DNA from 2 places in the Rossellomorea sp. NS-SX7 genome. Region 1 is predicted to be linked to the other one. Evidence: riboswitches for the same ligand, from Rfam matches in the RefSeq annotation. Region 1 holds a riboswitch; the other holds the start of a gene.
The links. A riboswitch is a leader RNA that binds a small molecule or an ion and turns the genes downstream of it on or off. The one in region 1 is predicted to bind cyclic di-GMP.

Region 1 (15,562 bases):
CACATTTTTCTTAGGTGGGACAGAGGCAAATCCGCAGGTAGCGGGGAAGGAGAATGCAAGCAGGGATAGAAGGATGGTGACAATAAGCAGGGATTTGAAGATTTTCATGGAATCGTCTCCTTTAACATGGTGTCAGATACACTTAGTATCAACACTCATAAAGAGACTATGTATAAAAAAGCCCCGCTCCAAGCAAGGAGCGGGAATCATCAAACGGTTATTTTCTTTCTAATATTCCTAATAGCAGGTTTTCCCAAACAGTTTGCCTGTCCATTTTCTTCAGATCCCTCAATTTGATCTTGTCCCAGTCGAGAGCTGTGATAAATGAAGCACCGTTCCTTAATGCAGGGACTTCATCAGGATTCATGATAAAATATTCTCCTGCTTTCACGCCGGATTTGATCTGTACTTTACCGACAACCTGAAGACCGGTTTCAACGGTTTTCTTCTTCACGACACCTTTATCAGTCAGCACCCAGACATGTTTTTTAGAGCCTGATTTTTCAACAGCCGTCACAGGAACGACCAATGTGTTCTTCACTTCATCCGTAATCACTGACACTAGTACATGATGACCTGGGAGAAGTTTGTTGTCTTCATCCTGCAGCTGAATCTTTATCGGATACATGCTGTCTGTTTCTAGATGAGGATCTCTTTTAGGAAGAGCAGAGACATCCGTTACAATTCCTTTTTGAGTCTTTTCTTCAACTTCGGATTGCACTTTTGCATTCATTTTTTCTTCGACTTCCATGATTTCTTTTTCCGTCAGATCAGTCGTGACCACCGTAGCTTCAGAAGAAATCGTGATCAGTGGATTTTGGACGGAGTGGGAAAGTTCTTTAACGATCCCCTCACCGCTGCTTTCAACTGTCAGTGTCGTTTCGTATGATTGCAAGTCGGAAATTTGACGCTCCAGACTGTCGATTTGATTTTCCAGGCGGTCAATCTCAAGTTCCCGGGAGGCAATCTCCTTCTTTATATCATATTCTGTTTCAAGGGCACTTGCTTCGAGTGGCATCTCTTCTTCATCATAAGTGGAAGGAAGAGAGTTCTCGAGCCGTTCGAGATCAGAGATGTTGTCTTCGATGCTGTCGATCTCATCTTCTAGCTGGTCGACTTCTGATTCGAGAACATCTTTTTGCCCTGTATAGTCGGTTACTTCATATTCATATAGAGGCGTACCTGCTTTTATTTCGTCGCCTTCTTTCACGAGGAACTTCTTGAAGGAGCCGAATTCATCGTTGAAATAAAGGTAGGTTTCTTCAGCAGATGTGACGACACCGGATTTGGGAAGCTCTTTTTGCAGGTCGTCTTTATCAAATGCGTCCCATTCTTCAATCCTGACTTCCCGGTCAACCTTGCTCTTTGCTTTTTCAATCAGGTATGCATTCGCCCCGACGAATAGGAGGGACAAAGAGAGACCGGTATATAATAATTTTCGTTTATTCATAATGATCCCAGCCTTTAGACGTTAAATTAATGTAGAAAAATCGATATAGGCTAAAAATGCAGTGATAGCCCAGAAAAATAGATTCGTTAGTAAGATGACGGTCCATATGAGCCAATTCTTTTGTTCGGTGAGTCGTTTCAGTCCTTTGTATTGGATGTAGAAAATCCAGATTTTGAACAGGGAGAAACTTCCCAAGAAATAAATAACCCATGGCTTCGATGTTATGTATTGGGCGATGACTCCAAGTGAAAGGGGAGACGAGAACCAATCCAGTGAGAAAAATAGAGATAATGGGATATAGGTTAAACGCTCGAGTAATAGGATGAGCAGGACTAACCCTTGAACGATTACGAGTTTGCGATATTCACCTTTTTCGGAGATCGTCCAGAAAATGATGCTTGGAATAAAAAGGATGATGATGGAATAGAATAGCCCGTTTAGGACTCTTCCTGAGAAGAACAGAAATTTCTCTAATTCATATAAAGTAGGGGCAAGTGTGTTTAGCTTTTTGGAAAGTGGGTCCATCCCTATACCGAACGAGGAAATTAAACCGAAAGCGAGGACGGATAACAGGATCAGACGAAATATGTTCTTTAAGTACCCTTTTGGATTTTCAGTGGTTGACAGGTCATAGAAAAAGAAAGAAGGACTTTTTAGCCCCTTGAAAATATTTATTTCTCTTTTCATAGCGGTTTCCTCCAAGTAGTATAGGCTGCATCTAATATTCTATCGAAAAAACGAGAACTTTTCCATATATTGTAGAATAATAGAAGAAACCAATAAAAAAAAGCGTCAAAAGACGCCTTTTTAGAATTAGAACCCATAAGTGAGAAGAGTGGTTCCTGCAACAACGATGGTTGTTACCGTGAAAATACCTACGTACATCATAATTTTGCGATTTTTCTTTTTAATCATTATTTCCTCTGGTGTTAAAAACGACAAATTTTATCACTCCTTGGTTTTGGTAGCTGGCTGGCGTTGGATAGCCCCTATAGCTTTGCGTCATCACCTTTCGATGATTTTGCCTTTATTCAGAACCCTACGAATATTTTACCATCTTCCCTATTTTTTATCGTCATAAACACAAGGATAAAAATAGTTAAAAAGTCACTATTTTTAATGTTTTTACTTTTGGTAAGTGTATAAATATGGTAATATATCTATTAATTGATGTTTGAACTTTCGACAACTAGTGTATTAAAGTAGTAGAAACCTGTTTAAATGTGTAGGAGGTTGTCTTTTTGAATAAGAAAGTCAGCAAGGAGCAGCATGTTCTCTCTGTCATGCAAAAAGCATTCGACAAAGGACAGCAGGGAAACATGGATGCAAATAAAATGTTAAATTGGCTAAAACAAGAACTACAAAGTGAATATACATTCCAAAACGAAAAAGCACTCTAATCCCAAATGGGCTAATAGAGTGCTTTTTTACGTTAATGTAAGGAAGTTCCCTCCGGTTCATTACCAATCTTGAGCGTAGTTGTAGAGTGAGCTTACCTGGCTGGCGAACTTTTCTTTTCGTTTCTCTGTTTGATAGGTGAGGGAAGCTAAAGTACGCTTTAATTTAGGATGATCATTCAGCATTTTGATGATTGCAGTTGTTTCCTCATCCTCGAATGATTCCCTCAGGACCAATGGGTCAGTGGTATATTCCCCTGCTTTCTCTCCATAGATGATGCGATTCATTTCTTCTGTTGGGATTTTATACACTTCTTTAAATTTGCGAAGCATTTTTGAGGGTATTTCCCTTTTTCCGCGTTCGTAATTGGACAGACTGCTTGATCCGATGTTGAGCCGCTCTGCAGCTTCTCCTTGAGACAAATCGAGTACTTCTTTTCGGTATCGCTGTAACTCTTCGTGTAATTCCAATTCCATACTTTTCACCGACTATCCCTTTTTCCTTCAAGATAATCTTTTTAACTTCGGTATCCGGATTATTCGACAATTTGAAAAGTATATGATCTTTTCAAATTGTTATCAAGATAATTCACTGTACCAAATTCCGTTAATCAGTAGTATGATAAAAAGTAAAATATTGTCATTTGTTGTTGTAAAAGAATGAAGGGTGGAGAAATGAATGAGAGAGAAGAAGCCAGAGAGTACTAAAAGCAGTAATCGAAATGCTGCAACAACTTATAGGAAAGAGAAGAATTGGAATCGAAATGACTTTGCTTCCAGCAAGGTGTGCTTTCACGTAACAAAGAAAAAGAAAAGTTACTTCCGGGCAGGGGACTATGGAAAAAAGCGGGTGCACTTCTTTTCTAACAACAAAGAAAACGACAAAAATTTTTTTGAACTATATATGATCAATCCTCAGCATGGTAGTACCCACTCCAATAAACTTATCTGTTTCATTCAAGAAAACGAGAGGATTATATACACTGGGAGGAGAGAGCAATAATAGCATATTGATGCCCGCCCCTCGGTGGCGATATAACGCAGTGAGGGACGGGCATTTGGAAAATATAAAAAGTTTGTAAAAAAGATTAACTTTTTACAGGAAAACGGAAATTGATGTCGAATTGTAAATTATAGGAAAATATTCCTAGTTAAAATTCAAGCTCAAAAAGGAGGAAGTAATGAACAAAGAATTCATTCTGGTTTTCGAAGATTTCCACGTATCAAGAAAAATCGTGACTACACCCAAAAAACACCTCGTTTTATTCCAGGGCCAGCAATACCACAATCGACTGGTCGTAGTAAGCAGACCGCCGGGCTTCTCTCACGCTTTAGAAGGAATCATGTATTCCGATAAGATCCTTGAAACGGTAGGGTTCAGCACGTTGTTTGCGCTACCAATCGATTCAAAGCATTCCATTCCGTTTAAATTTGTGCGTGTCGATGACAGGGATTGTAAACCCCTGGATTGTAAAATCGTGCTTGAAAACCAAGATGGGGAAGGCAAGTTGAATATCCGTGCCCGCTTTCCGAGTAAAGATACTTTGAATGATGCGGACAGGCAGGATATCCTCTCCTACCTGAGTCATAAATGCGACGGAGGGAGTATTACATACTTTCTGAAAAATCCTGATGTATATAAAGGAAAGGGCAACAAACAAGAAGATTCATAAAGGAGCCACCAGGCGAACCTGATTTCTAGGGACGTCTATTTTTAATGAAGCTTACAACCCTCAGTAACTAATTCTCATAAATCATTTCAACCTCTTTACCACGCTACCAAACTACCTCTCTAAGTTTCTAAAATCGCGACATTTTTCGTTGACCTATCGCAGTGTTCACCATACAATATAAGTAGTTATTAGTATTTTTAGAATTTTCTAGTTAAGGTGCGAATGCCACTTGGATAAAATGGATCATACCAAAATTGGAAAGAATGCCATGCTGCTCCTGCTCCTCGATCAGGAAGAGGAAGAGTGGAACCGGCATTTTAATGAATTGAACTGGAGCTATTGCACAGGCAAGATCGGCTCCATGGACAGTCAAAAAATTGTCGCTGCCATCGAAACGGCAGCAAAAAGAAGTGATCTTGTACGAGAAGATCTCTATCGTGAAATGCACGCGCTGTATCACGCGACCATGGAAGCCCTTACCGGGGTGACCAGGGGACACACCCAGATCGGGGAAGTCCTCCGAACGGTCGGCCTCCGATTCTCCATCGTAAGGGGAACACCTTACAAAAATGAAGAGGAAGGCGAATGGATCGCAGTCGCACTGTATGGAACGATTGGCGCGCCCATTAAAGGATTGGAACACGAAACAATCGGTTTAGGTATCAATCATATTTAATAGTTAAATAAGAAAAGAGCCTATAGAAACCAGTCAAAAGGAGGCTCGACCCGAGGCAGAACTCTGTCTTCGGGTCGAGCCTCTTTTTCTTGTTAGTAGGAAGTTTTTGAGGGCCGCTCCAGACCACGTTAAAGCGGTGCTTTAAAGGGTGAAAGCGAAAATAAATTAATTGAGGTGATAATAGATGGTTGTGTTAACAGGGGGTTCACTGAGTTTAGAGGATGCGAGAAAGATCATTTATGAAGGGGAAGAGGTCATCATTTCTCCGGAGAGTATGGAGCGGGTGAAGAAGAGCAGGGAAGCGGTTGAAAAGATCGTGAAGGAGAAGCGTGTGGTGTATGGGATCACGACGGGCTTTGGGAAGTTCAGTGATGTGCTGATCGATTCAGATGATGTGGAGGAGCTTCAGCTCAACCTGATCCACTCTCATGCTTGCGGTGTAGGCGACCCCTTCCCTGAAATGGTTTCGAGGGCGATGCTGTTACTAAGAGCGAATGCACTATTAAAAGGCTACTCCGGCGTTAGACCGGTCATCGTTGAAAGATTGGTAGAGTTCCTGAACAAAGAAATCCACCCGGTGATCCCGCAGCAGGGATCCCTCGGGGCAAGCGGAGACCTCGCGCCTCTTTCCCATCTGGCACTGGCTCTCATGGGCGAAGGAGAGGTCCACTTTAAAGGCGAAATCCATCAAACCCTGCCGGTACTTTCAAAAGAAAACATCTTCCCGGTCCAGCTTCAGGCAAAAGAGGGGCTGGCCCTCATCAACGGTACCCAGGCCATGACGGCGATGGGAGTCGTGGGATACCTTGAAGCGGAAGAGCTCGCATTCCAAAGCGAGATGATTGCCAGTCTTACAATGGAAGGCCTGCAAGGAATCATGGATGCGTTTGACGAAGATATACATTTAGTAAGAGGCTACCCTCAGCAAGTGGCAACGGCACAACGAATGAGGGAATACTTACGTGACAGCAAGCTCACGACGAAACAAGGGGACATCCGCGTACAGGATGCCTACTCCCTGCGATGTATCCCGCAAGTCCACGGAGCCTCCTGGCAGGCACTCGATTATGTAAAAGAAAAACTCGAAATCGAAATGAATGCAGCAACGGACAACCCGCTGATCTTCGAAAACGGGGAAAAGGTCATATCAGGCGGTAACTTCCATGGCCAACCGATCGCCTTCGCAATGGACTTCATGAAGATCGCCGTAGCGGAACTGGCTAACACTTCGGAACGCAGGATCGAACGGCTCGTCAACCCGCAGTTGAACGATCTGCCGGCATTCCTGAGTCCGCAGCCGGGATTACAATCGGGGGCGATGATCATGCAATACTGCGCGGCATCACTTGTTTCAGAAAATAAAACACTTGCCCACCCTGCAAGCGTCGATTCGATTCCATCTTCCGCAAACCAGGAAGACCACGTGAGCATGGGAACAATCGGTTCACGGCATGCATATCAAATTTTACAGAACACAAGAAGGGTCTTGGCGGTCGAATTGATCTGCAACCTGCAGGCAGTCGAGCACCGAGGTACGGATCTGCTTGCAAGCACGACACGCAAGTTTTATAAAGAAGCTAGAAAAATCGTTCCTTCCATTACAAAGGACCGCATTTTCTCAAAAGACATAGAAAAAGCAGCAAGCTGGCTGAAACAATTCCAATTAAAATCCATTACCAAAACAAAGGAGGAAACGACAAATGGTTAATGCAAACAAACGTATCGTCAATGTAAAAAAAGGAACGGAAATCGAGTGTAAGGGATGGGAGCAGGAAGCGGTACTCCGCATGCTGTACAACAACCTTGACCCTGAAGTGGCTGAAATCCCGGAAGAGCTTGTCGTCTACGGCGGAATCGGAAAAGCGGCTCGTAACTGGGAATCGTTCGATGCGATCGTCAACACACTAAGAAACCTTGAAAACGATGAAACGATGCTTGTCCAATCCGGAAAGCCGGTCGGCGTATTCAAGACCCATAAAGCGGCTCCAAGGGTTCTTCTTTCTAACTCAGTACTTGTACCGAAGTGGGCAAATTGGGAGCATTTCCACGAGCTTGATCAAAAAGGCCTCATGATGTACGGACAGATGACGGCTGGAAGCTGGATATACATCGGAACACAGGGAATCCTTCAAGGGACATACGAAACGTTTGCTGCATTAGCCAAGAAGCACTTCAACAACTCACTAAAAGGTACCATCACCCTGACAGCCGGCCTTGGCGGAATGGGTGGCGCGCAGCCGTTAGCCGTAACAATGAACGGAGGGGTTGTCATTGCAGTCGACGTCGATGAAGAGCGTATCCAGAAACGCCTCGATACAAAATACTGTGATGTGAAGACAGATTCATTAGAAGAAGCAGTCGCCATGGCTTACGAAGCAAGAGACCAGGGGAAAGCTCTGTCCATAGCGCTATTAGGAAACGCAGCGGAAGTTCACCACGAACTTTTAAAAAGAGGCGTGAAAATCGAAATCGTGACCGACCAAACGTCAGCTCACGATCCATTAAACGGTTATGTTCCTGAAGGATATACACTACAAGAAGCGGCACGTCTAAGAAAAGAAAATCCAGCCCAATACACCGAGCTGTCACAAAAAAGCATGGCCAAACATGTGGAAGCAATGCTTGAATTCCAAAATAGAGGTTCGATCGTATTCGACTACGGCAATAACATCCGCCAGGTTGCGAAAGATGAAGGAGTCGAAAATGCCTTCGACTTCCCTGGATTCGTTCCTGCCTACATCCGTCCGTTGTTCTGCGAAGGGAAAGGTCCGTTCAGATGGGCAGCACTTTCGGGCGATCCTGAGGACATTTACAGAACAGACCGCTTGATCAAAGAGCTGTTCCCTGAAAACGAAGCGCTGAACAGATGGATCGACATGGCGCAGGAGCAGGTATCGTTCCAGGGACTGCCTTCACGTATCTGCTGGCTGGGCTACGGAGAGCGTGTGAAGATGGGTCTTGCAATCAACGAGTTAGTGCGAAAAGGCGAACTGAAAGCTCCAATCGTTATTGGACGTGACCACTTGGACTGTGGATCAGTTGCTTCGCCGAACCGCGAAACGGAAAGCATGAAGGATGGCAGTGACGCAGTAGGGGATTGGGCAATCTTGAACGCACTGATTAACACAGCTGCAGGCGGCTCATGGATTTCCTTCCACCATGGAGGCGGAGTTGGAATGGGCTACTCCCTGCACGCTGGAATGGTTGTCGTAGCGGACGGTACTGACCTGGCTCAAGAAAGACTCCAACGAGTTCTGACTACCGACCCTGGAATGGGTGTCATTCGCCATGCGGACGCAGGCTACGATATCGCAGAAAAAACAGCTGAAAAACACAACATTCAAATCCCAATGAAAAAAGGAGGAGAATAAGGGATGACAAAACAATTCGACACAATCATCGAAAATATAGGACAGCTGCTCACGATGGATCATGGGGACGGACCTCTCAAAGGGAAACAAATGAGTGAGCTGCCGGTCCTCACAGAAGCAGCGATCGGAATCAAGGATGGACTGATTGATTGGATAGGCACCCATGAAGAAGCCCAATCCCATAAAGCAACCGAGCGAATCGACGCCGAAGGGAAACTCGTGACGCCAGGTCTTGTAGACCCGCACACACACCTAGTATTCGGAGGCTCCCGCGAACATGAAATGGCACTGAAGCAGCAGGGTGTACCATACTTAGAAATCCTTAAGCGAGGCGGGGGGATCCTCTCTACAGTAGGAGCGACCCGTGAAGCATCTGAAGAAGAACTGCTAAAAAAAGCCCGTTTCCATCTAGATAGAATGATTTCTTACGGGGTCACTACAGTTGAAGCGAAAAGCGGCTACGGTTTAGATAAAGACACGGAACTTAAGCAGCTCAGAGTAACCAAAAAATTAAATGAAGAACATGCTGCCGACTTAGTATCGACATTCTTGGGAGCACACGCAATCCCACCAGAATTCAAAGAACGATCCGATGAATTCTTACAAGGAATGCTCGACATGCTTGCAGACATCGAAAAAGAAAACCTCGCAGAATTCGTCGACATCTTCTGCGAAACAGGAGTCTTCACAGTCGACCAGTCACGCCAGTTCTTAAAAGCAGCAAAAGATAAAGGCTTCTCCGTCAAAATTCACGCCGACGAAATCGATCCGCTCGGCGGAACGGAAATGGCAACCGAAATCGGGGCGACAAGCGGAGACCATTTAGTAGGAGCATCCGAAAAAGGGATCCAGGCTTTAGGAGAAACAGACACCATCGCTGTCCTCCTTCCAGGCACATCCTTCTACCTGAACAAAGGAAAGTTCGCCAATGCGCGGGGCATGCTCGAAGCAGGAGCGGCAGTCGCTTTGTCAACCGATTTCAACCCGGGAAGCTCGCCAACAGAGAACCTGCAGTTCATCATGAACCTGGCATCGCTGCAGCTCAAAATGACGCCGGAAGAAATATGGAACGCGGTCACGGTCAACTCAGCATTTGCCATCAACAGAGGGGATCAAGCCGGCAGGCTCGTAAAAGGACGCAAAGCCGACATCGTGCTTTGGGATGCGCCAAACTATCATTACGTCCCGTACCATTACGGCGTGAATCACACCAACACCGTCATTAAAAACGGACGCATCATCTATCGCAAGGAGAAGCTTCATGAGCACATTTCAACACATTAAGCCGGCGGGGAAAGCGCAGTTCAAGGACCGCTACACGACGAAAGCAGCCGAGCTGCTGACACCATACACAGGCGGATCAAAAGGGGACATCGCCATCATTGGCGCCCCCCTTTCAAAGCCGTCCATCTCCCACTCGGGAGCAAGCTTTGCACCTGACGCGATCAGAAGATGCCTGAACTCCTTAACGACGTACAATATCGAAGAAGAAACGGACATCAGCAATCAAAAAATCATCGATTTCGGTGATATCACGATGCACCCTACATCCATGGAAGAGTGCCATCAGCGAATCTACCAATCAACAAAAGAAACCACAGGAGCACAAGCGGCACCGCTAACCATCATACTTGGCGGTGATCACTCCATCACCACCTCAACCGTGAAAGCTATCAAAGAAAACAAGGGTACCGTAGGCATCATCCAGCTCGACGCCCACCATGACCTGAGAAACACGGAAGACGGGGGGCCGACCAATGGAACACCGTTTAGAAGATTAATAGAAGAGGGGCATTTAAAAGGAGAGCATCTGATCCAAATCGGCATCCGAAACTATGCAAATGCGAAAGCCTATCACGACTATGCCATCGAAAACGGCGTGACCGTCCACACGATGAAGGACGTCAGACAACGCCCGATTACAGAACTGATCCAATCAGCCCTGAACCAACTGGACAATAAAGTCGATACCATCTACCTATCCGTCGACATGGACGTCCTTGACCAGGCATACGCCCCGGGCTGCCCGGCAATTGGACCCGGCGGCATGGACCCGGACACTCTCGCAGAAGCGGTCAAAACAGCCATCCAGCACCCGAAAGTTCAAACCATGGACATCGTGGAAATCGACCCTACGCTCGACATCCGGGACATGACCAGCCGGATCGCAAGCCTGCTTATCATCAACACACTCATCAAATAAGTGAAGGCCCGCCCTCATCGCTTTAACGCGACGGAGGGCGGGCCTTCCAATTATGCTTCACGATATAAATCGTAACCTGAGTGAACTTCTTTCATCCCGATCACCTGCAGGAAATGATTGAGCTTAACCATACATATGTTTTCAGTATCGTTCATGACTTCAAATCGGTCAATCACCGCGCATTTTGAAGTCTTTGTGTAGCTGATGCCCTTGGTGTTACGAGATATTTCCGAATCGTCCTGCATGGAGTACGTTGAAACCATCGCTTCCCCGACCTTGCTTTCACCTTGAACAAATTCGAAATGGAACTGGATCGACAAATCTACCTCGGAATATAGAGGATTTACTTTCATGTTGAGTTCTTTCATCATGAAGCCCCCTTTCTGTTATTGTACTTTTATCCTACCACGTTACAAATTCCAGTGTATTTTGGCTTATTCATGATTTATAGGCAAAAAAATCACAATTGGTTGATAAAACGTTTTCTTTTCTTGTATAACATAATTATAGGCATATTTTTTAAGGGTGAATTTTATTAATGAAAAAAGCTTCCTGAATGCAGGAAGCTTTAAAATAAACTTAATATACGTTTGTAGGTAGTTCAGCTTTTTGTATTTGTACACTTGCTGTATCCACAGAACTATTACTAAAGCCTGCCACACCAAGAAGTAAAACTGAAGCGGTCAGAATTGTAAGAAAACGTCTTTTCATAGGACTTTCCTCCCTTTCATGTTCAAGTGAATATTCGATAATATTAAAGATATATCTGTTATAATAATTAAAACACATATTTAATATTTGTACATTCCGGTTATGATGTCAAAATACCTAATTTTTGTGACTATTAATAGCCAATTCATTTGATTTCTTCGAAAAATATAACTCTAGGCATATTTAGGAGAGGGTTTTATGGATTTTACGGCAGTGGGAAAGAAGATAAAAGAGTTGAGAAAAACGAGCGGTCTTTCTCAGGAAGAGCTTGCACATGGGATATGTACCCAAGCACAGATCAGTAAAATTGAAAAAGGTGATGTTTTTCCCTATGCATCTACATTGTATCAGATTTCGCAGAAGCTTGGGGTCGATGTTAACTACTTCTTTGATATAGGGACGACTCCACGGCTTGATTATGTCCAGGAAGTGTTCCAGCAGCTCCAGATACTCCGCAGAAGTGTGAAATATGAAGAGATGATGGATATCGTTAAAGCTGAATTGGATAATCCATTGTTCTTACAGAATAATAAAAATCTACAGCTGCTACTTTGGCACAAGGGCATCTATTTGTACGAGGTAGAAAGAAATTTAAGTAAATCGGTTGAAACCCTCAAAGAGGCGATTAACCTGACTCATTATAAAGGTAAAATCATGTTGGAGAGAGAACTGGAAATCCTGTTAGCACTGGGAACCATCTATTTCAAAGAGGACATAAACAAGGCTCTTGAAGTATTTGAAGAGATCAAAGGACATCTGCAACTTCTTCCCCACCTGAATGATTACACGATTAAAACGCGACTATATTATAATATAGCAAGAGTACTGACGCGTTTAAACAGAATAGAGGAATCAAATAAGTACTGTGAAGACGCAATAAAATGGTGTCTTCATAAAGATAGTGTCTTTCTTCTGGGAGAGCTGCACTACCAAACAGGCTATAATTTGGAGCTGTTGAATAAACCTGAGGATGCCGTCCGTTACATGGAAAAAGCGATCGTGGTATTTGATCTTCAACAGGATTTAAAACACATTCAATTCATACAAAACAGAATAAAGGAACTAAGTGCACTGATTTAATAAGGCAGGTACTCTTTTCACGCGAGTACCTGCCTTATTTTTTATTGTAGTACAGTCACATATCGGACATTCCTACATTTCCTGCGCTCTCCTTTGCTGTGTCTGCTTTTCCTGTTCCGATTACTTTGTTTTCCCCTTTCACCGATTTGCTTATGTAGGTCACTTTGTTGACTTGTGGCAAAGTGGCACGGTAAATGATCTAGTGAAATGAATGACAAGGGGATAACTGAAATAATCTCATAGAAAATAAATAACCGAACAAATGTGAACTTCTAATTAAAGCTTCACGTTTGTTCGGTTTTGATTGATTAATATCCTTTTGTCCCAGCCTCTAAACTGAAACTAGTAGAAACGTTTAAACCCATCAAATTTAGATTTCCAATATGAATGATTCAAACTCGTAATTTCGACCCCGTTATCTCCAGCGTGGATGAATTTATCATTTCCTACATAAATTCCAAGATGAGAAATTCCTTTTTTGTAAGTGTTCTCGAAAAAGACAAGATCCCCGACAGAAGGCTTATTTACGTAGAAAGAACGATTGTAATAACCGCCGCTGGACAAACGATTAATGTTTTTGCCGGCTTTGTTATAGACGTAATAGATAAATCCGCTGCAGTCAAATCCTCCCAATGCAGATCCGCCCCATACATAAGGAGTTCCTAGAAGTGACTTTGCTTCATTAAGTAGAGTTTCAGTATAAGAATTAGGAGAGGAGGCTTCGTCATTAACTGCTGGAGTTTCTTTTTGTGGTGACTTCGTAAGCATTAATCCTTGTCCTGCATATATCATGTCAGTGGATAAACCATTAAGCTTCTTAATCTCAGCCACAGAAATTCCTGTTTTAATACTTATATGAGTAAGTGTATCTCCTGGTTTAACTTTGTAAGAAGAAGCAGTATTTTCTGGCGTTTCAGAAGACGGTGGAACAGGTGACGTAACTGGTATTTCTGAAGAGTTACTGTTTTCTTGTCCCTCACTGGCAGCAGATATTACTAGTTTTTGTCCCGGGTAGATGATATGACTCGAAATACTGTTCCATTTATTAAGTTCTGCTAATGTAATAGAATGTTTATTCGCAATCCCGATAAGAGTATCCCCTGCTTTAATTGTGTAGGTTTTTGCTGAAGGTGCAGCAGATGGCTCTTGTGATTGAGTTGGAGTTTCAGCAGGCAGGTTTACTTGGGAGTCTACTATTTTTAATACTTGATTAGGATAAATGATGTCTGATTGGATCTTATTTAATGACTTTAATTGGGTCACGCTGGTATCGTGTTTTCGGGCGATGGACCATAGAGAGTCACCAGATTGAACCTTATATGTACTTGCCGCGACTTCAGAAACAAAGGTAGACGATAACACAGCCGTGGCTGCTACAGTAACCAACGTTTTTTTCACATGCCTTACTCCTTTTTGTCATAGATTGGTGGATTATACTGTCATTTTATCACATATTTTAGGTGTTTTATTGAATTTTTTATTAATATTTTGATTTTATTTAGTAAAATAGTCCTTGGTGATAAGTGGATTAAATGAATTTTGAAGCAAATAAAAGATTACATACTTTTTTTAGGAAGTGAATGATACAATACATAAGAATTTATTAAATATTTTCGATTAACAATCTGTTTAATAAATATTACTCTTATTACTAAACTAGTAGGGTGGTTTAATGAAAAAGGTAACAATCATTGTTCCGGCATATAATGAAGAAGAGGTTCTGGAACAGTTATATACAAGGCTTGTAACAGTCATTGACAGGATTGATAACTATGATTTTGAATTGCTCTTTATTAATGATGGGAGCCAAGATAGTACTCTTTCAATCCTAAAGGATTTAAGAAGAAATGATAGAAGAGTGGCGTATGTAGATCTCTCGAGAAATTTTGGTAAAGAGATTGCAATGATTGTCGGGTTGGACTTTTCTGAAGGGGATGCGGTTATATTCATTGATGCGGATCTGCAGGATCCTCCAGAACTCATACCTGACATGATTAGATATTGGGAACAAGGATACGATGATGTTTATGCCAAAAGAAAATCCAGATCGGGTGAATCCTGGTTCAAAAAATACTCGGCGGCCAGGTTTTATAAGCTGCTGAAGAAGACAACTAGAATTCCTATACAAGAGAACACCGGTGATTTCCGTCTGCTTGATAAAAGGTGTGTGGAAGCATTAAAACAATTGAGGGAATCACAACGTTACACAAAAGGGATGTTTAGCTGGATTGGCTACAACAAGAAAGAACTGACATTTGATAGGGATCCGAGAGCGGCAGGCCAAACGAAGTGGAATTATTTCCGACTAGCGGATCTAGCAATTGAAGGAATTACATCCTTCACCACTTTCCCTTTAAGACTAGCTTCATTAATTGGAGTCGTTATTTCAATTATATCTTTTATTTATATGTTTATTATTATCGCAAAGACACTTATATATGGGGAGACGGTGAGTGGATATCCCTCTTTGATGGCTGTCATATTGTTCCTTGGCGGTATTCAATTATTATCTTTAGGAGTTATAGGAGAATATTTGGGAAGAGTTTTCAATGAAACCAAGAAAAGACCGCTTTATTTTATTAATGAATACAATAATCAGAAAGCTACTAATTCAAAAGAAAATGAAAAATATTAAAGAGGCAATTGCCTATCTTGTGATGGGAGTGTTAACTACTGTCATAAATATTGCAGTTTTCTTTGTATGCAATGATATAGTAGTTAAAAATTATATAGTAGCTACCTCAATCGCCTGGCTGATCTCAGTATTATTTGCCTACTTTACAAATAAAATATTTGTATTCCATTCACGTTCATTCGAATTAAATGTTATTTACCATGAAATTTTAAGGTTTATTGGTTTCCGAATAACTTCCTATATAATTGATGTTCTATTAATGATCGTTCTAATAGAGTTTTTCATTCTTGAAGAAAATATATCAAAGATAGTGTCTAATGGATTTGTAGTAATAATGAATTATTTTGCAAGTAAGTATTTAGTTTT
Region 2 (15,562 bases), 290 kb from region 1:
GGGGTTATCCCGTATTTTGAATTTGGTGACCAGGAATTGATGCGCATCATGGCTACACATGCGGAAGCTGAGCAAATGATCCTCCTGAACAAATGGAATATGGAACGATATCAGGGTCTCGATGCATTCATCAGCATATCGAGCGACCCCAATGACGCTGAGATGAGTGAAGTTCCGGCCGACCAGTGGCAGCTATTGATGCCACATATAAAAGAGTCCAATGACTATCTTGTCCAGAAGAAGAAATGGGTACTATTAAACTATCCGAATCCATCTCTTGCCCAAAAGGCTAAGATGAGCTATGACACGTTCTTCGATTATCTCCTGGAAGTATGCACAGTCGACTACAAGCAGATGGAAGATGCCCAAAAGCCGCTTAAAGAGTTGATGGATCGGACGGATAAAGTGCGGATCACCGGTGAGGGGACGGATCTTACTTTTTCCATAAAAGATATTCCGGCGGTCATGTGCTTCGGCGAGAGGAATATCCCGGACGGGGAAGTGTACACGGCACCGGTCAAGGACAGTGTGAATGGAACGATCACGTATAACACGCCGACATTATACCGCGGTTTTTCTTTCGACACTATCTCTTTGACGTTTGAAAATGGAAAGATCGTAAAGGCGACAGCCGATAAAACGAAGGAGCTCAATGAGATTTTGGATACCGATGAAGGCGCGCGTTTTATCGGAGAGTTCGCGATCGGTGTGAATCCGAAGATCAAAGAGCCGATGCTTGATATTTTGTTCGATGAAAAAATAAGCGGCAGCTTCCATTTCACTCCGGGACAGGCTTATGAAGGGGCGGACAACGGCAACCGTTCCAGCGTGCACTGGGATATGGTCTTCATCCAGCGTCCCGAGTATGGCGGAGGCGAAATGTACTTTGATGATGTTTTAATTCGCAAGGATGGGTTATTTGTAATAGAAGAGCTGAAAGGTTTGAACCCGGAAGCTCTCACTTAAAAGGAGGACTTCAACATGACATATTCCATCGTCGGATATGACCCTGAGGAGAAAGAATGGGGAATCGCGGTTCAATCCAAGTTCCTGGGTGTAGGATCGGTGGTTCCTTTTGCAAAAGCAGGAGTAGGTGCAGTTGCGACCCAGTCATACGCCAATACAGCTTACGGACCGCAGGCGCTGCAGTTGATGGAAGAAGGAAAGACGGCAGAGGAAGCAATGGACATCATTTCAAAAGATGATCCCGAGCGCCATCTCAGGCAGGTAGGATTGATCGATGCCTGGGGACACGCCGCCAGTTTTACCGGAGAAGGCTGTTATGACTGGGCAGGCGGAGTGACGGGGAAGTATTTTGCAGCCCAGGGGAATATTTTAGTGGATGAAAATACGGTGAAAGCGATGGCGGAAACCTTTGAATCTACTACCGGGAGTTTAGCAGAACGATTGCTTCATGCTTTGGATGCAGGCCAGGAAGCAGGCGGCGACTCCAGGGGCATGCAATCAGCAGCTCTTTTAGTTGTAAAAGAAAAAGGAGGATACGGCGGCTTCAATGATCGCTACATTGACCTGCGGGTGGATGATCACTCCTCTCCAATAAAAGAGTTGAAACGCATTTATTTGATGCATCAGCTTTATTTCAAAGAGTCAGAGCCTGGTAGAGTCGTGCTGGTTGAAGGCGAGATCCGGGATGACCTAGAGAAAGAACTGAAACGTCATGGTTATGCTGATGACGACAAGTCGCTGCACCAAGCCTTGAAGGACTACCTCCATACAGAGAACTTCGAAATGCGTGAGCAGGAAGAAAACTATATTGATTTGGATGTATTGGATTATATGAAGAAACAGGGTAGATAGATTGATAGAGAGCTGTTTTCAAGGGGTTGGTTGACTTTGAAAACAGCTCTTCTTTTATGGGTATGAAAAAAAGATATTATACAAATCCAGCTTTTGATTGTAGTGCAAGACGAAGACTCCTGCGGGAAAAGCGTGTTAGGTGAGACCCCACAGGAGCGCAGCGACGAGGAGTCTCGCCAACCCCCCGCGGAAAGCGAAGTCTTGCACGGAAATCAAAAGCGGCATTCAACGTGCTTTATGAAAAAATGGGCTATTCCATCCTAACTGGTTGTTTTTACATCCTCCAAAACAGTTTAACCAAACCCAAAAATGTTATATAATGAACATTTGTGAACGGGACTCAACAATTCGGAGGTAAGAACATACATGAGTACAGTCGGAAGAAATGAACCGTGTCCTTGCGGGAGCGGTAAGAAATACAAGAAATGCTGTGAAAAAGAGAACGTTGTGAATATAGATGCAATGGTAAACCAGGAGCTTGATGTGCTTCAGGCGCAGCTCTATGACTTCATCGCTACGGCGCAGGATCCAAAGATGGAAGAAGCGTATCATGAATATCTCAAGAAGATGGACCTGATGAAGGCTGATCCGGATATTTATGAAATGGCGTTTGTGAGCTGGTTCGGTGCAACTCAAAAGGATGCGGAAGGCGTTCGTTTGATCGACCGATTCATCGATAAAACGGTAAGTACGGTGACGCGTCCGCAAACAGCTGCAGTTCTGGAGTCATGGAGAAATCTGCGTGTAACAGCTGGTACGGTTGAAAAAGTGGATGACAGCACGCTGCATGTAGAGGAAGCCATCACCGGTGATAAGCTCGTCGTAAAAGAAAGATTCGGCAATCTAGATGAAAATAGCTTCTTCTTGGCTTTACTATTGCCGAACGGGGAAAAGTACCTTCCATTCGCCCAGTACTTCATCTACCCATCGATTGAAAAAGCGGCGATGGAACTGGTGAAGATCCGTTTTGAACAGGGTGAATTCGAGAACCTGCAGGATTACCTTGCTGCGCAGTACATGATGCTTGCTGACGTTGGATTTGTCTTATACAGTGCGGAAAAGAAGAAATCCGGCAAGAAGGCATCTGCAGCTAATTCAGAAGGAACGGAGATTGAAGTTCCGGAAGAATCGAGTGAACAGGTTGATACAATCGAAGGTGTCGAGATCTGGAAGACACCTGAATACGTAGAAGCACTCACCGCTCTGCAAAACTTCTTAACCGAAAAAGGCGAAGACAAAGCGGAAAGTGAATTGCTGGTCGCAGTGCTGGAAAAATACTTCTACACAGAACGTCCGACCATCCGCAACCCGAAAATCTATTCCGGTGCACTCGTAGACATGGCGAAGAACATCGATGAGATCAGTATCCGCCACGTCCAAAAGGAACTGGCCGAATACTTCGACGTATCTGCCAACAGCATCTCCAGACGAAGCAAACAAATCTGGGAAAGCTATCAGGATACCGTCTATGAACTATTAAATAAATAATCCGTCCCCAAGGCTCGTACTTCGTCGCTTCACCGCGATGAGGGACGGGCCTTTACCCGTTTAAACCGCTAAACGCCCGTCCCTTACTCCGGTAAAGCGGATGGATTTGGCTTAAGTTGTAAGAGGGGTGGGATAGTGGTAGAATTAGTAGGAATGAATCGTATTTATCAGCAGGATTTATAGGGCTTTTAGCGAATGTGTAGTAGAGATGTTTGAACGGGGAAATAAGAGGCTTGGATGCCTTTTGATATTTATATTTTTTCTCATGTGATTCTCATTTACTTTCGCTATAGTGGAAGTGTTGTTTGGCTCTTACTTATACAGGATAAAGGAGCGTTATACATGCTTGGGATTTTAAACAAAGTGTTTGATGCAAATAAACGAGAGATCAAGAAGCTTGAAAAAATAGCTGATCAAATAGAGGAACTGGCTCCGGAGATGGAACGCCTTTCGGATGACCAGATTCGCGAGAGAACGGAGCGGTTTAAAGAGCGTTATCAAAAAGGCGAAGACCTTGATGATATGCTCGTCGAAGCATTCGCGGTTGTACGCGAAGCGGCACGCCGTGTCCTTGGGCTTTATCCATACCGCGTCCAGCTGATGGGGGGAGCTTCCCTACACGGCGGGAACATTTCCGAGATGAAAACCGGTGAAGGTAAAACCCTGACAGCAACGATGCCGGTTTACCTTAACGCGATCACGGGCAAAGGCGTTCACGTTGTAACGGTCAACGAATACCTTGCCAGCCGTGACGCTGAGGAAATGGGGCAGCTTTACAACTTCCTTGGCCTGACAGTCGGTCTTAACCTGAACTCGATGTCAAAAGAAGAGAAGCGTGAAGCGTATAAAGCGGATATCACGTACGGAACGAACAATGAGTTCGGATTTGATTACCTTCGTGACAATATGGTCCTGTACAAAGATCAAATGGTACAGCGTCCGCTTCATTTTGCTGTGATCGATGAAGTCGACTCGATCCTGATTGACGAAGCGCGTACACCATTGATCATTTCAGGTAACGCACAGCGCACGCCGCAGCTTTACATCCAGGCGAATGCGGTAGTCCGCACCCTTAAAAAAGATGAAGACTTCACATACGATGAAAAAACAAAAGGTGTTCAACTGACTGAAGAGGGTATCACAAAAGTGGAAAAAGCGTTCCACATCGATAACCTTTTCGATATCTCACACGTAACCCTAAACCACCACATCAACCAGGCGCTGAAAGCACACGTCAGTATGCACCGTGATGTTGATTACGTGGTTCAGGAAGGCGAAATCGTCATCGTTGACTCCTTCACGGGACGTCTGATGAAAGGCCGCCGTTACAGTGACGGTCTTCACCAATCGATCGAGGCAAAAGAAGGCCTTGAGATCCAGAATGAAAGCATGACGATGGCAACGATCACGTTCCAGAACTACTTCCGTATGTACGAAAAGCTTTCCGGTATGACCGGTACGGCGAAGACGGAAGAAGAGGAATTCCGTAACATCTATAACATGAACGTCATCGTGATCCCGACGAACAAACCGATCGTCCGTGATGACCGTGCCGACCTGATTTATGCTTCCATGGAAGGTAAATTCCTGGCCGTCGTCGAGGATATCAAAGAACGTTATGAAAAGGGACAGCCTGTTCTTGTCGGTACAGTGGCTGTTGAAACATCAGAATTGATTTCTAAACTTTTAACGAAAAAAGGCGTACGCCATAATGTGTTGAACGCGAAAAACCACGGGCGTGAAGCTGAAATCATTTTAGAAGCAGGCCAAAGAGGCGCGGTTACGATCGCGACGAACATGGCCGGTCGTGGTACTGACATCAAGCTTGGAGAAGGCGTGCTTGATCTTGGCGGCCTTGCCGTCATCGGTACCGAGCGTCACGAATCACGCCGTATCGATAACCAGCTCCGTGGACGTTCCGGTCGTCAAGGGGACCCGGGTGTGACTCAATTCTATCTTTCAATGGAAGATGAATTGATGCGCCGTTTCGGTTCTGACAATATGAAGACGATGATGAGCCGCCTGGGTATGGATGACTCTCAGCCGATTCAAAGTAAAATGGTCAGCCGTGCCGTTGAATCTGCCCAGAAACGAGTGGAAGGAAACAACTTCGACGCTCGTAAGCAGCTTCTTCAATATGACGATGTCCTTCGTCAGCAGCGCGAGATCATCTACAAACAGCGTTATGATGTCATCGAGTCCGAGAACCTGCGCGAAATCGTGGAAGGCATGATCAAATCCGTCATCGAACGTCAGGTTGCGGCTCACACCGCAGATGAGGAAATCGACAGCTGGAACCTTCAAGGCATCGTCGATTATATGAACGCGAATCTCCTGCCTGAAGGAGATATCACAGTGGACGATCTTCGCGGAAAAGAAGCAGATGAAATCATGGATCTCATCTGGGAAGACGTGAAAGTCCGCTATGATGAGAAAGAAGAAGAGATGAGCGCTGAACAAATGCGCGAATTCGAAAAAGTCATCCTTCTGCGTGCAGTCGATACAAAATGGATCGACCATATCGATGCAATGGACCAGCTTCGCCAAGGTATCCACCTGCGTGCATACGGTCAGACAGATCCACTGCGTGAATACCAGCATGAAGGCTTTGCGATGTTCGAAAGCATGATTTTAGCCATCGAAGAAGACGCAGCCAAATACGTCATGAAAGCTGAAATCAGAAACAACCTTCAGCGCCAGGAAGTGGCCAAAGGCCAAGCAGTCAACCCGAAAGAAGAAGGCGGCAAAGCCAAGAAAAAACCAGTCCGCAAAGAGGAAGAAGTCGGACGCAACGAACCATGCCCTTGCGGAAGCGGCAAGAAATTCAAACACTGCCACGGCAGAATGGGATAAACGTTAGGATGGAGATGATACCTGGTACTTAATGTTGAGTGCCAGGTACTTTTCCGTTTTTATGAGCGGGTAGATCCTGGTTTGTTTCGGGTGCCAGGCACAGAATGACTGAATTGTGCCAGGAACAAATTGGCCTTTTTGTGCCAAGCACAGATGAAAACTCTTGAGTCAGGCTTATATCAGCGAAACCTGTCTCAAAATAAGAGAGTGTGTACCTGGTACACTCTTAACTCAAAACAATTCAATGTAATTTTAGAATGTGGGACTATCCAGCTGTTGATTGGAGTGCAAGACGAAGACTCCTGCGGGAGAAGTGACAAATGTGAGACCCCGCAGAAGCGTAGCGACGAGGAGGCTCACGGGTCACCCGCGGAAAGCGAAGTCTTGCACGGAAATCAACAGCGATATTTGTACAGCAAGCCAAATGAAAAATAAATATCAAAATAACCATAGAGGTGACCAATCATGGAACTAGCAGAAATCAGATCAGAATTAGAAAAAACAGCTAAGACATTAGCGGACTTCAGGGGGTCTCTTTGACTTAGAAAACAAAGAGGCAAGAATCCAGGAACTTGATGAAATCATGGTTCAACCCGACTTCTGGGATGACCAGCAAAAAGCACAGGGACTTATCAATGAAGGAAATGGTCTCAAAGCCCTTGTGAATGAGTACAAAGCGCTGCTTGAAACCCAGGAAAACCTGGAACTGACGCTCGAACTTGTAAAAGAAGAGCCGGACGAAGAACTGCAGCAGGATCTTGAAGAAGAACTGGTCGATCTTATGAAACGCCTGAGCGACTACGAACTTCAACTGCTGCTCAGCGAAGAATACGATAAAAACAACGCCATCCTTGAACTTCACCCAGGTGCAGGAGGAACCGAGTCTCAGGACTGGGGCTCCATGCTGCTTCGCATGTACACTCGTTGGGGCGAGAAAAAAGGATTCAAAGTGGAAACACTTGATTACCTTCCTGGAGACGAAGCTGGAATCAAGAGTGTTACGCTCGCTATCAAGGGCCACAACGCATATGGCTATTTGAAAGCTGAAAAAGGTGTACACCGTTTAGTCCGTATCTCTCCATTTGACTCATCAGGCCGTCGTCACACGTCTTTCGTTTCCTGCGAAGTGATGCCTGAGTTCAATGAAGAAATCGAAATCGAGATCCGTACTGAAGACCTTAAAGTCGATACGTACCGTGCGAGCGGTGCCGGCGGTCAGCACATCAATACGACCGACTCGGCTGTCCGTATTACGCACTTGCCGACAAATGTGGTCGTGACATGTCAATCAGAGCGTTCACAGATCAAGAACCGTGAAGCTGCGATGAAAATGCTGAAAGCGAAGCTATACCAGAAGCGTATCGAAGAGCAGGAACAGGAATTGGCTGAAATCCGAGGCGAGCAAAAAGAAATCGGATGGGGTAGCCAAATCCGTTCATACGTGTTCCATCCTTACTCCATGGTCAAGGACCACAGAACAAACACAGAATCCGGTAACGTACAAGGTGTAATGGACGGAGATATCGATCCGTTCATCAATGCTTATCTGCGTTCTAAAATTAAGTAAGGTATAAAGCTGAACCACCCGTTGGAGGGAGGTTCAGCTTTTTTTCGCTATTAGCTGTGCCAGGCACAATTCACCCGATTTGAGCCAGACTCGAATACCTTCATCCAAGTCAGGCCCCCTAAACTAGTTACTTCCACTAAACTACCCCATCCCATTAATGCTTTACCACGTCACTCAACTGTCATTTACACGTTTCGACACCCATGCTATACTCTCAAAGGTTGTAATAGAGCATGACGGGAGCACTTTATCGAAGCCTGTACAAGCTCATCACAACTACAACAATTCAACTAAAACTAAACAGTATGAGAAAGGCCAATCCCTCGCCAAGTTAACGTGCTAAAGCGCTAGCCGCACTCACTTTTTACGAATGAGGGATGATTTAAGCCGCTTGTACTCATACTATCAATACATACGGAGAAGGAGTCGTACGGAATGGGTTTGAAGCAAAGACGTCAAGAGCAGTCATTTAATCCGCGGAAAGAGAAGTTACTGGAGTATTTGTTTGTGGTTTTTGGGTCATCGATTGTGGCGATAGCGTTCAATGTGTTTTTACTTCCGAATGAAGTGGCATCTGGGGGAGTCAGTGGGATTTCTACTATATTAAAGGGGCTGTTTGATTGGAAGCCGGCATTTGTTCAGTGGGCATTCAATATCCCGCTCTTCATAGCAGGGCTCATCTTCCTTGGGCTTCAGTTTGGTGTGAAAACAGCGATTGGGACCATATTTTTACCGTTTGTCGTTTATCTCACAGAGGACTGGCAGCCTTGGACGGAAGATCCGCTGCTTGGGGCTCTTTTCGGAGGGATCGGAGTCGGAATGGGTCTAGGGATTGTCTTCCGTGGGAAAGCCTCTACAGGAGGGACAGACCTTGCAGCCCAGATCGTAAACAAATTTACCGGCTTGTCTCTTGGCACGTGTGTTGCGTTGATCGACGGGATGATCGTGCTGTCAGCTGCGATCGTATTTGATATTGAACGAGGTCTTTATGCCTTGATCGGACTATATGTAACAAGTAAAACCATCGACCTTGTACAAGTCGGGATCAGCCGTTCCAAGATGGCACTCATCATCACCAACCGTCAGGAAGAAATTCGTGAAGGAATCCTGAATAAAATCGACCGGGGTGTGACAAAACTATCTGCATATGGTGGATATACGGATGATGAACGTCCGATTCTGATGGTTGTGGTCGATCAGACAGAATTCACAAAACTGAAACAACTGGTGAAAAGCATTGATGCCTCTGCATTTGTGGTGACTATGGATGCTTCTGAGGTGTTGGGCGAAGGTTTCAAACGGGTGTAAGCTTGGTATAATTATCTATGGGAGAAAGATTTCACCACGGTCGATTTCTTGCTCTTAAATTTTTTCCTAGGAGGAGAAAACATGAAGAAAAAGCTTTTAGGCATTCTTTTAGGAACTTCATTAGTACTTGCAGCCTGCGGCGGGAACGACGGCGGAGACAGCACGGAAACGAGCTCAGGCGGTGTTGACGCAGAAAAGATCGTTAATAACAAATGTACCAGCTGCCATGGAGGCAACTTGGAAGGCGGTATGGGACCTGCCCTTAAAGACGTCGGCTCACGCTTGGACAAAGGTCAGATCTTAGACATTATTGAAAATGGTAAAGGCCAGATGCCAGCGGACCTTGTAAAAGGTGAAGAAGCAGAAGCGGTTGCTGAATGGCTGGCAAATAAAAAATAAGGTTGGAAGAGGGGGAATCCTGTGAGAGGGTTCTTCTTTTTTTTATTAATTTTTCACCTGCGTTCCAAGGGGAGTCCATCAGAATTTTACAGATGAACTTTACAGTAATTGTCCATATTAGTCTTTATTGCCCTCATTAAATGTAGAAATTCGCTTTTATCCACACGATTCACTTCCCCTTCTTTAAATCTATGTGACAAACAAATAAATCCCCCCAATCTTTATGTTTTCTACGCTGACTACCTACCAACAAAGGAGTTGCCGTCTATCTTTTTTACTTGTTGTTAGTACCTGTTGCTAGTTATAAATAACTATGTAAAAATCGAATTTTAGGTATAATTGTCAATAAAAAAGGTAAAAATTTCACAAAATATGCGGTCTTGAAATGAAACTGTAATAATTTTTTTCCTTAACTTCATAAAAAGTGATGTTATAATATTTTCGTGAGCGAAATTCGAGCAATTTCACCAATTTATGTCTAATTTGGTAGAGAAGATAGAATTTTAGTCACACAAATAGAATTGTACACAGCCAAGAGGGGAACTACATACTACAAATTAGGTGATTTTAAAATGATAGAAATGAAAGACGTCTATAAGCAGTATAACAACGGCGTTATGGCTGCGAATGGGTTTAACGTCCACATAAAGCAAGGCGAGTTTGTTTATGTCGTGGGTCCAAGTGGCGCAGGAAAGTCAACGTTCATCAAGATGATGTACCGTGAAGTGAAGCCTTCAAAAGGTGACATCATCGTGAATGGTATAAATCTAGCAAAAATAAGAAGTAGCAGAGTACCTCATCTACGCAGGAATATAGGAGTGGTCTTCCAAGACTTTAAATTACTCCCTTCCTTAACGATATATGAAAACATTGCGTTTGCCCTTGAAGTAATCGAAGAGCATCCGAAACAAATCAAGAAGCGTGTCATGGATGTACTGGATCTGGTCGGGCTGAAGCACAAAGCGAGAATGCTTCCAAACGAATTATCAGGTGGGGAACAACAGCGTGTGTCGATTGCACGTTCGATCGTCAATACACCTAAGCTGGTGATCGCGGATGAGCCTACTGGTAATCTGGATCCTGAAACATCCTGGGACATCATGAACATCCTTGAGGAAATCTCAAACCGTGGTACGACCGTGATCATGGCTACACATAACCGGGAAATCGTAAATACAATCAAGCACCGGGTAATCGCCATCGAGAATGGCCGCATTGTCCGGGACGAACAGCGAGGTGATTACGGTTATGAAGGCTAGAACGTATGCCCGTCACTTTAGGGAAAGTTTAAAGAGCATCGGCCGTAACGGCTGGATGACCTTCGCATCCGTCAGTGCAGTAACCGTCACATTATTGCTTGTTGGTGTTTTCATCGTCCTGATGTTGAACATGAACAAAGTGGCAACCGATATAGAGAAAGATGTTGAAATTCGCGTCCTTCTGGAAATCGGCACGAAGAAAGAAGAAGCTAAAGTCATTGAAGAAAAGATTGATAAAATAAGTGAAGTCGAATCCGTCGAGTATTCTTCCAAAGAAGAAGAACTCCAGAATCTCGTCAAAGATCTAGGTGACGATTTCAGATTATTCGAGCAAGATAACCCGCTATATGATGTATTTATTGTAAAAGCGAAAGATCCTCGCGACACCGGTAAAATCGCCGCCGAGATTAACAAGTATGAACATGTTAACGAAGCGATGTACGGGGAAGCGAAGATCGAAAAGTTATTCAATATCCTTGAAATGAGTCGAAACGTCGGATTGGTACTGATCATCGGTCTACTTTTCACGGCGATGTTCCTCATATCCAATACAATTAAAATAACGATTGTCGCTAGAAGAAGGGAAATCGAGATAATGAAACTCGTGGGTGCAACCAACTGGTTCGTCCGCTGGCCGTTCGTGTTAGAAGGGCTATGGCTTGGTGTTTTAGGTTCTATTATCCCGATCGCTCTTGTTACAACAGGTTATTACTATGCTTACGACTTTATAAAACCAAAACTTCAAAACCATTTTATACAGATATTGGACTTTACCCCGTTCATCTACCAAGTAAACGGATTGATCCTCTTGATGGGATGCTTGATCGGCGCATGGGGAAGCTTCATGTCTGTACGTAAATTCTTGAGAGTCTAAAATTGACAGGTTGATAGAAGCTGAAAGGAGCATGCCGCTTGAACAAGAAGTATTTTATGTCAATAGCTATCGCAGCAGCATTAACAATCGGGAGTTTTCCCGCTGTGGGAACACCGGCCAATGCTACATCTGTAAATGAATTGAAAAAGAAACAAGATGAGGTTTCCTCTAAAAAAGATGAAATCAACGGTGAAATCGATAAGAAAAAATCAGAAATCAATGAGAACATCAGTGAACAGCAAGAAATCAAAGCGAAAATTGCAGAATTTGATGCGAAAATAAAAGATACTGAAAATAAAATCGCAGAAAAAGCGAAAGAAATTGATGAAACAAATGCTGAAATCAATGAGCTTAAAAAAGAAATCAAAGCTTTGGAAGAAAAAATCAAAGAGCGTAATGAACTTTTAAAAGAACGTGCACGTGCGATTCAGGAAAAAGGCGGCTCAGCAAACTATCTAGACGTACTTCTTGGTGCGGACAGCTTCAGCGACTTCATCAACCGGGTCACTGCAGTAAACACAATTGTGAGTGCAGATAAAAAGATCATGGACGAGCAAAAGAGAGACCAGGAAGAATTAGAGAAAAAGAAAAAAGAAGTAGAAGACAAGCTTGCTCAACTAGAAAATGATAAAGCGAGCCTGGAAACATTAAAGAAAGACTTAAACAGCGAAAAAGCACAAAAAGCAGAACTTTTCAAGAAGCTTGAAAAACAACAGGCTGCCCTTGAAGTGGAAAAAGCAGACCTTGAAAAAGAGTCTAATGAACTTGCTAAGATGGAACAGCAGATCGGCGGAGAAATCCAAGCTGAACAAGCTCGCTTAGCGGAACTTGCACGCCAGCGTGAACTTGAGAAGAAGAGACAGGCTGAAGCAGAAGCTGCGAAGCGTGCAGCTGCTCAATCTACAAGCAGTGGCGGTGAATCTACTGAAACGGCACCAAGCACACCTGTAAGCTCCGGAACTTGGACAAGACCGGCATCAGGCTCAATCACGACTGAGTACGGATGGGATACCCTTAATGGTAAAGCTCGCTACCACTATGGAATTGATGTGGCGTCTAGAGGGAGTGTTCCAATCGTTGCAGCAGCTGACGGATATGTCATCAAGAGCCAATACAGCTCAAGCTACGGTAACGTTGTATACATCACTCACTCAATCAACGGAAAAACCTTTACTACAGTGTATGCCCATATGGCTTCTTCATCAGTAAGCAGTGGCCAGCCTGTAGACAAAGGTCAGCAAATCGGCTATATGGGTAACACAGGTTACTCCTTCGGTCAGCATTTACACTTTGAACTTCATGCAGGTTCATGGAATGCATCGAAATCCAACTCTGTTAACCCGCGCCAATACATTAATTTCTAATAGAATAATAGTCTATCAAAATCCTGCCATAAGTTTATGGCAGGATTTTTTTGGATAAAAGTGTATAAAGTAAACAAATCTCTGTAGATTTTTCAACCCTTAATATTCATAAAAGAATACTTCCTGAACCTTACAAATAATACGATATAATGTATAATGAAGTAAAATGTCGAAAAAAGAAAATTTTCGCACAAAAAACTCTTTTATTTTGTGTTTCATATTGGTACTATAGTATTATTGTGGATGTATTGAATGTGTCATTTGAACTACGAAGCAACCTTCGATAACGGCAAACTAATTCGAAAGATTAGGACGCAAAGCCACGGATCTAACGTTTTTTTAAAACTATGACCGCCGGGTTACCGAAAAGGATTGGAAGATAAATGAACGCTGTCGACAATCGTCAGCTTTATTTAGAGCCCGCCATTCTTTTTGGCGGGCTCTTTTATTTAGATAATGAGTCCACCGTCACTGCAGGGAACCAAGATGGTTTTGAATAAAGAAAGGAGAAATGAAGATGGAACAAGTAAATATTTCTGATGTAAGTAGACAATTGAGAAGCTTTTGCAGGAGAAATCGTTCCTCTTTAAAGAAGTACAGCTCCTATACAGCGGAAGAAATCAGCGACATGGTAATGAGCAGACTTGGCTGTGAAGAGGTTAAGAGAATCGTAGACGACATAGAGCTGATCGATCGCAGAGGCGGAAACACAGGACTTTACTTGATGCTCATTTTAGAAGCGCTAAAGGGTTCAAGAAATGTCAGTACAGATGAAAGAGCGATTATATAATAAAAACCGGATGTCAACTTCTTTGACCGCCGGTTTTTTGTTATTTTTATTAATCCTCTTTCGTAAAAGTCCATCCTCAATTATGCAGACTTTGACAGCCATTGTTCTAGATTTTTTTCAGCTGTACGTATATCCATTGTAATGTTTGTGAGAAGCTCAAAATGGTGGTCTCTTTGACCGTGATGTTTCAAAAATTGAAAGATAGCCGGCTTTTGATACTTGATCACCGTCATCACTTCCATCATTGGCAAGTATGCTTCTCTAGGCTGAATGCGCAAAAAAGAGCGTATGAGCTGAATGTACTCTCCTGCATGCTTTTGATCATCGTTCCGTAATTCAATCAGTGCATTTAACTTACTTATATGACGTTTAATCGTTTGCAGTTCTTCAAAAGTCATCATGATTTCCCCTTTTATCTTTTGTTGGCGGCCCGGCCACCCTAGCGGAATAATAAAATCCGCCTTAGGCCCGAAGCTTTGCGTCCTTCCTTTTCAGAAAGTTTGCCTTTTTCAACAGAACCCTGTCAAAAAGAAATCCACCTTATCCTTATTATCGACTACAGTTCCTATACTGTTAATTGTTAGTGAAGATAAAGTAATAGTTCAAAAATACTAAACTCAAAGCAGAATAAAAAAAGTTCTTCTACTTGATTGGTGCCGAGAAAAGCATCATACTTACATACATAAGAGGGTATCCAACTAGGGATAATGATTCTTACGCGTCTATATATCAGTAATAGTGAAGAGAATAGAATAAAACAATCATTCGTCAAAAGCCTGCATAAACAGCCGTCGTTACCTAAAAACCAAACCAACAAAACGGAGGGACCAACCATGCAAGGACACGGACACCTTTTTGAACACCACAAAGCATCAAAACTGCTCGACCCAAAGCGGCAGGAAATGGTACCGGTAAACAACGTACTCGAACTTCTTCAACTGGGGAAAGATGACACCGTCGCCGACCTCGGGTGCGGAAACGGCTACCTGACACTGCCAATAGCAAAATCAGTTGATACCAAAGTACATGCCGTAGACCTGCAGCAAGAGATGCTCGAATATCTTCAGCATCGTGCCAAGGAAGCGAATGTAAACAATATTGAATATGAAAAGGCTTCTCTGGAATACCTGAGTTTTAACAAGAGCACCCTCGACAAGATTGTATCTGCATTCGTCCTGCATGAAGTGCCGAATCTGACCAAAGTATTCCAAGACTTAAGTGACATGCTGAAGGACAATGGCATCTGGTTGATCCTGGATTGGGAAGCAGTAGAGTCTGAGATGGGACCACCTCTCGAGGAACGGATTCCTTCAGAAGAATTGGCCCAGCAGTTGGAAACCGCAGGATTCAATACGGAAGTCGGTCATCTGCATCCTGCTGTATATTTTATCGTTGTGCGTAAGGGATGAGCCGGATGGTAAAAGGTTGAATTTGATTGTGCCTGGCACCGTTATAATTGAGAACACTCTGTACCAGGTAAACTCAACAGGTAATGTACCTGGTACAAACATCCGAGCCAGACTCAATTGGGCAAAAACGAGCCAGGCTCAAAATACCGAATCCGAGGAATGCACCTCAAAATAGGTACCCCAAAACCACAACAACCCCCATCAATATCCCCCCAACAAAAAACCCCTACCCCTTAACAAAAAATTAACATTCCCCCGCCATACTATTGGTATAAAGGAGTGAACAAAGTATGGCAGAGGTATCAATTTGGTTTGCGCTGGCTGCAGGGGCACTGTCGTTTTTCTCGCCTTGTGTGTTTCCGCTGCTGCCGGCTTATGTGAGTCATTTGACCGGCGGACAGGCTGAGGGCGGCCGGATCCAGGTGGAGAGAAG

Region 2: another riboswitch for cyclic di-GMP. It lies ahead of ACUXV2_RS17125 (hypothetical protein); the one in region 1 lies ahead of ACUXV2_RS18495 (hypothetical protein).

The regions. Positions count from the first base shown of each region.
Region 1 is NZ_CM128249.1:3,730,178-3,745,739, reverse strand. It holds gene ACUXV2_RS18505 (alkaline phosphatase) at 1-108, opposite strand, end outside; gene ACUXV2_RS18500 (efflux RND transporter periplasmic adaptor subunit) at 218-1,450, opposite strand; gene ACUXV2_RS18495 (hypothetical protein) at 1,472-2,137, opposite strand; cyclic di-GMP riboswitch class I at 2,411-2,486, opposite strand; gene ACUXV2_RS18490 (hypothetical protein) at 2,692-2,850, shown strand; gene ACUXV2_RS18485 (helix-turn-helix domain-containing protein) at 2,911-3,324, opposite strand; gene ACUXV2_RS18480 (hypothetical protein) at 4,029-4,520, shown strand; gene hutP (hut operon transcriptional regulator HutP) at 4,750-5,196, shown strand; gene hutH (histidine ammonia-lyase) at 5,381-6,904, shown strand; gene hutU (urocanate hydratase) at 6,897-8,567, shown strand; gene hutI (imidazolonepropionase) at 8,571-9,851, shown strand; gene hutG (formimidoylglutamase) at 9,829-10,770, shown strand; gene ACUXV2_RS18450 (hypothetical protein) at 10,821-11,138, opposite strand; gene ACUXV2_RS18445 (hypothetical protein) at 11,350-11,481, opposite strand; gene ACUXV2_RS18440 (helix-turn-helix domain-containing protein) at 11,680-12,561, shown strand; gene ACUXV2_RS18435 (LysM peptidoglycan-binding domain-containing protein) at 12,904-13,959, opposite strand; gene ACUXV2_RS18430 (glycosyltransferase family 2 protein) at 14,234-15,196, shown strand; gene ACUXV2_RS18425 (GtrA family protein) at 15,111-15,562, shown strand, end outside.
Region 2 is NZ_CM128249.1:3,436,719-3,452,280, reverse strand. It holds gene ACUXV2_RS17180 (aminopeptidase) at 1-966, shown strand, start outside; gene ACUXV2_RS17175 (DUF1028 domain-containing protein) at 982-1,818, shown strand; gene ACUXV2_RS17170 (YecA family protein) at 2,185-3,306, shown strand; gene secA (preprotein translocase subunit SecA) at 3,649-6,159, shown strand; one part of gene prfB (peptide chain release factor 2) at 6,625-6,696, shown strand; one part of gene prfB (peptide chain release factor 2) at 6,698-7,726, shown strand; gene ACUXV2_RS17155 (YitT family protein) at 8,162-9,034, shown strand; gene cccB (cytochrome c551) at 9,116-9,433, shown strand; gene ftsE (cell division ATP-binding protein FtsE) at 10,006-10,692, shown strand; gene ftsX (permease-like cell division protein FtsX) at 10,682-11,566, shown strand; gene ACUXV2_RS17135 (murein hydrolase activator EnvC family protein) at 11,605-12,930, shown strand; cyclic di-GMP riboswitch class I at 13,209-13,297, shown strand; gene ACUXV2_RS17130 (hypothetical protein) at 13,448-13,720, shown strand; gene ACUXV2_RS17125 (hypothetical protein) at 13,801-14,118, opposite strand; cyclic di-GMP riboswitch class I at 14,142-14,235, opposite strand; gene ACUXV2_RS17120 (class I SAM-dependent methyltransferase) at 14,554-15,129, shown strand; gene ACUXV2_RS17115 (cytochrome c biogenesis CcdA family protein) at 15,420-15,562, shown strand, end outside.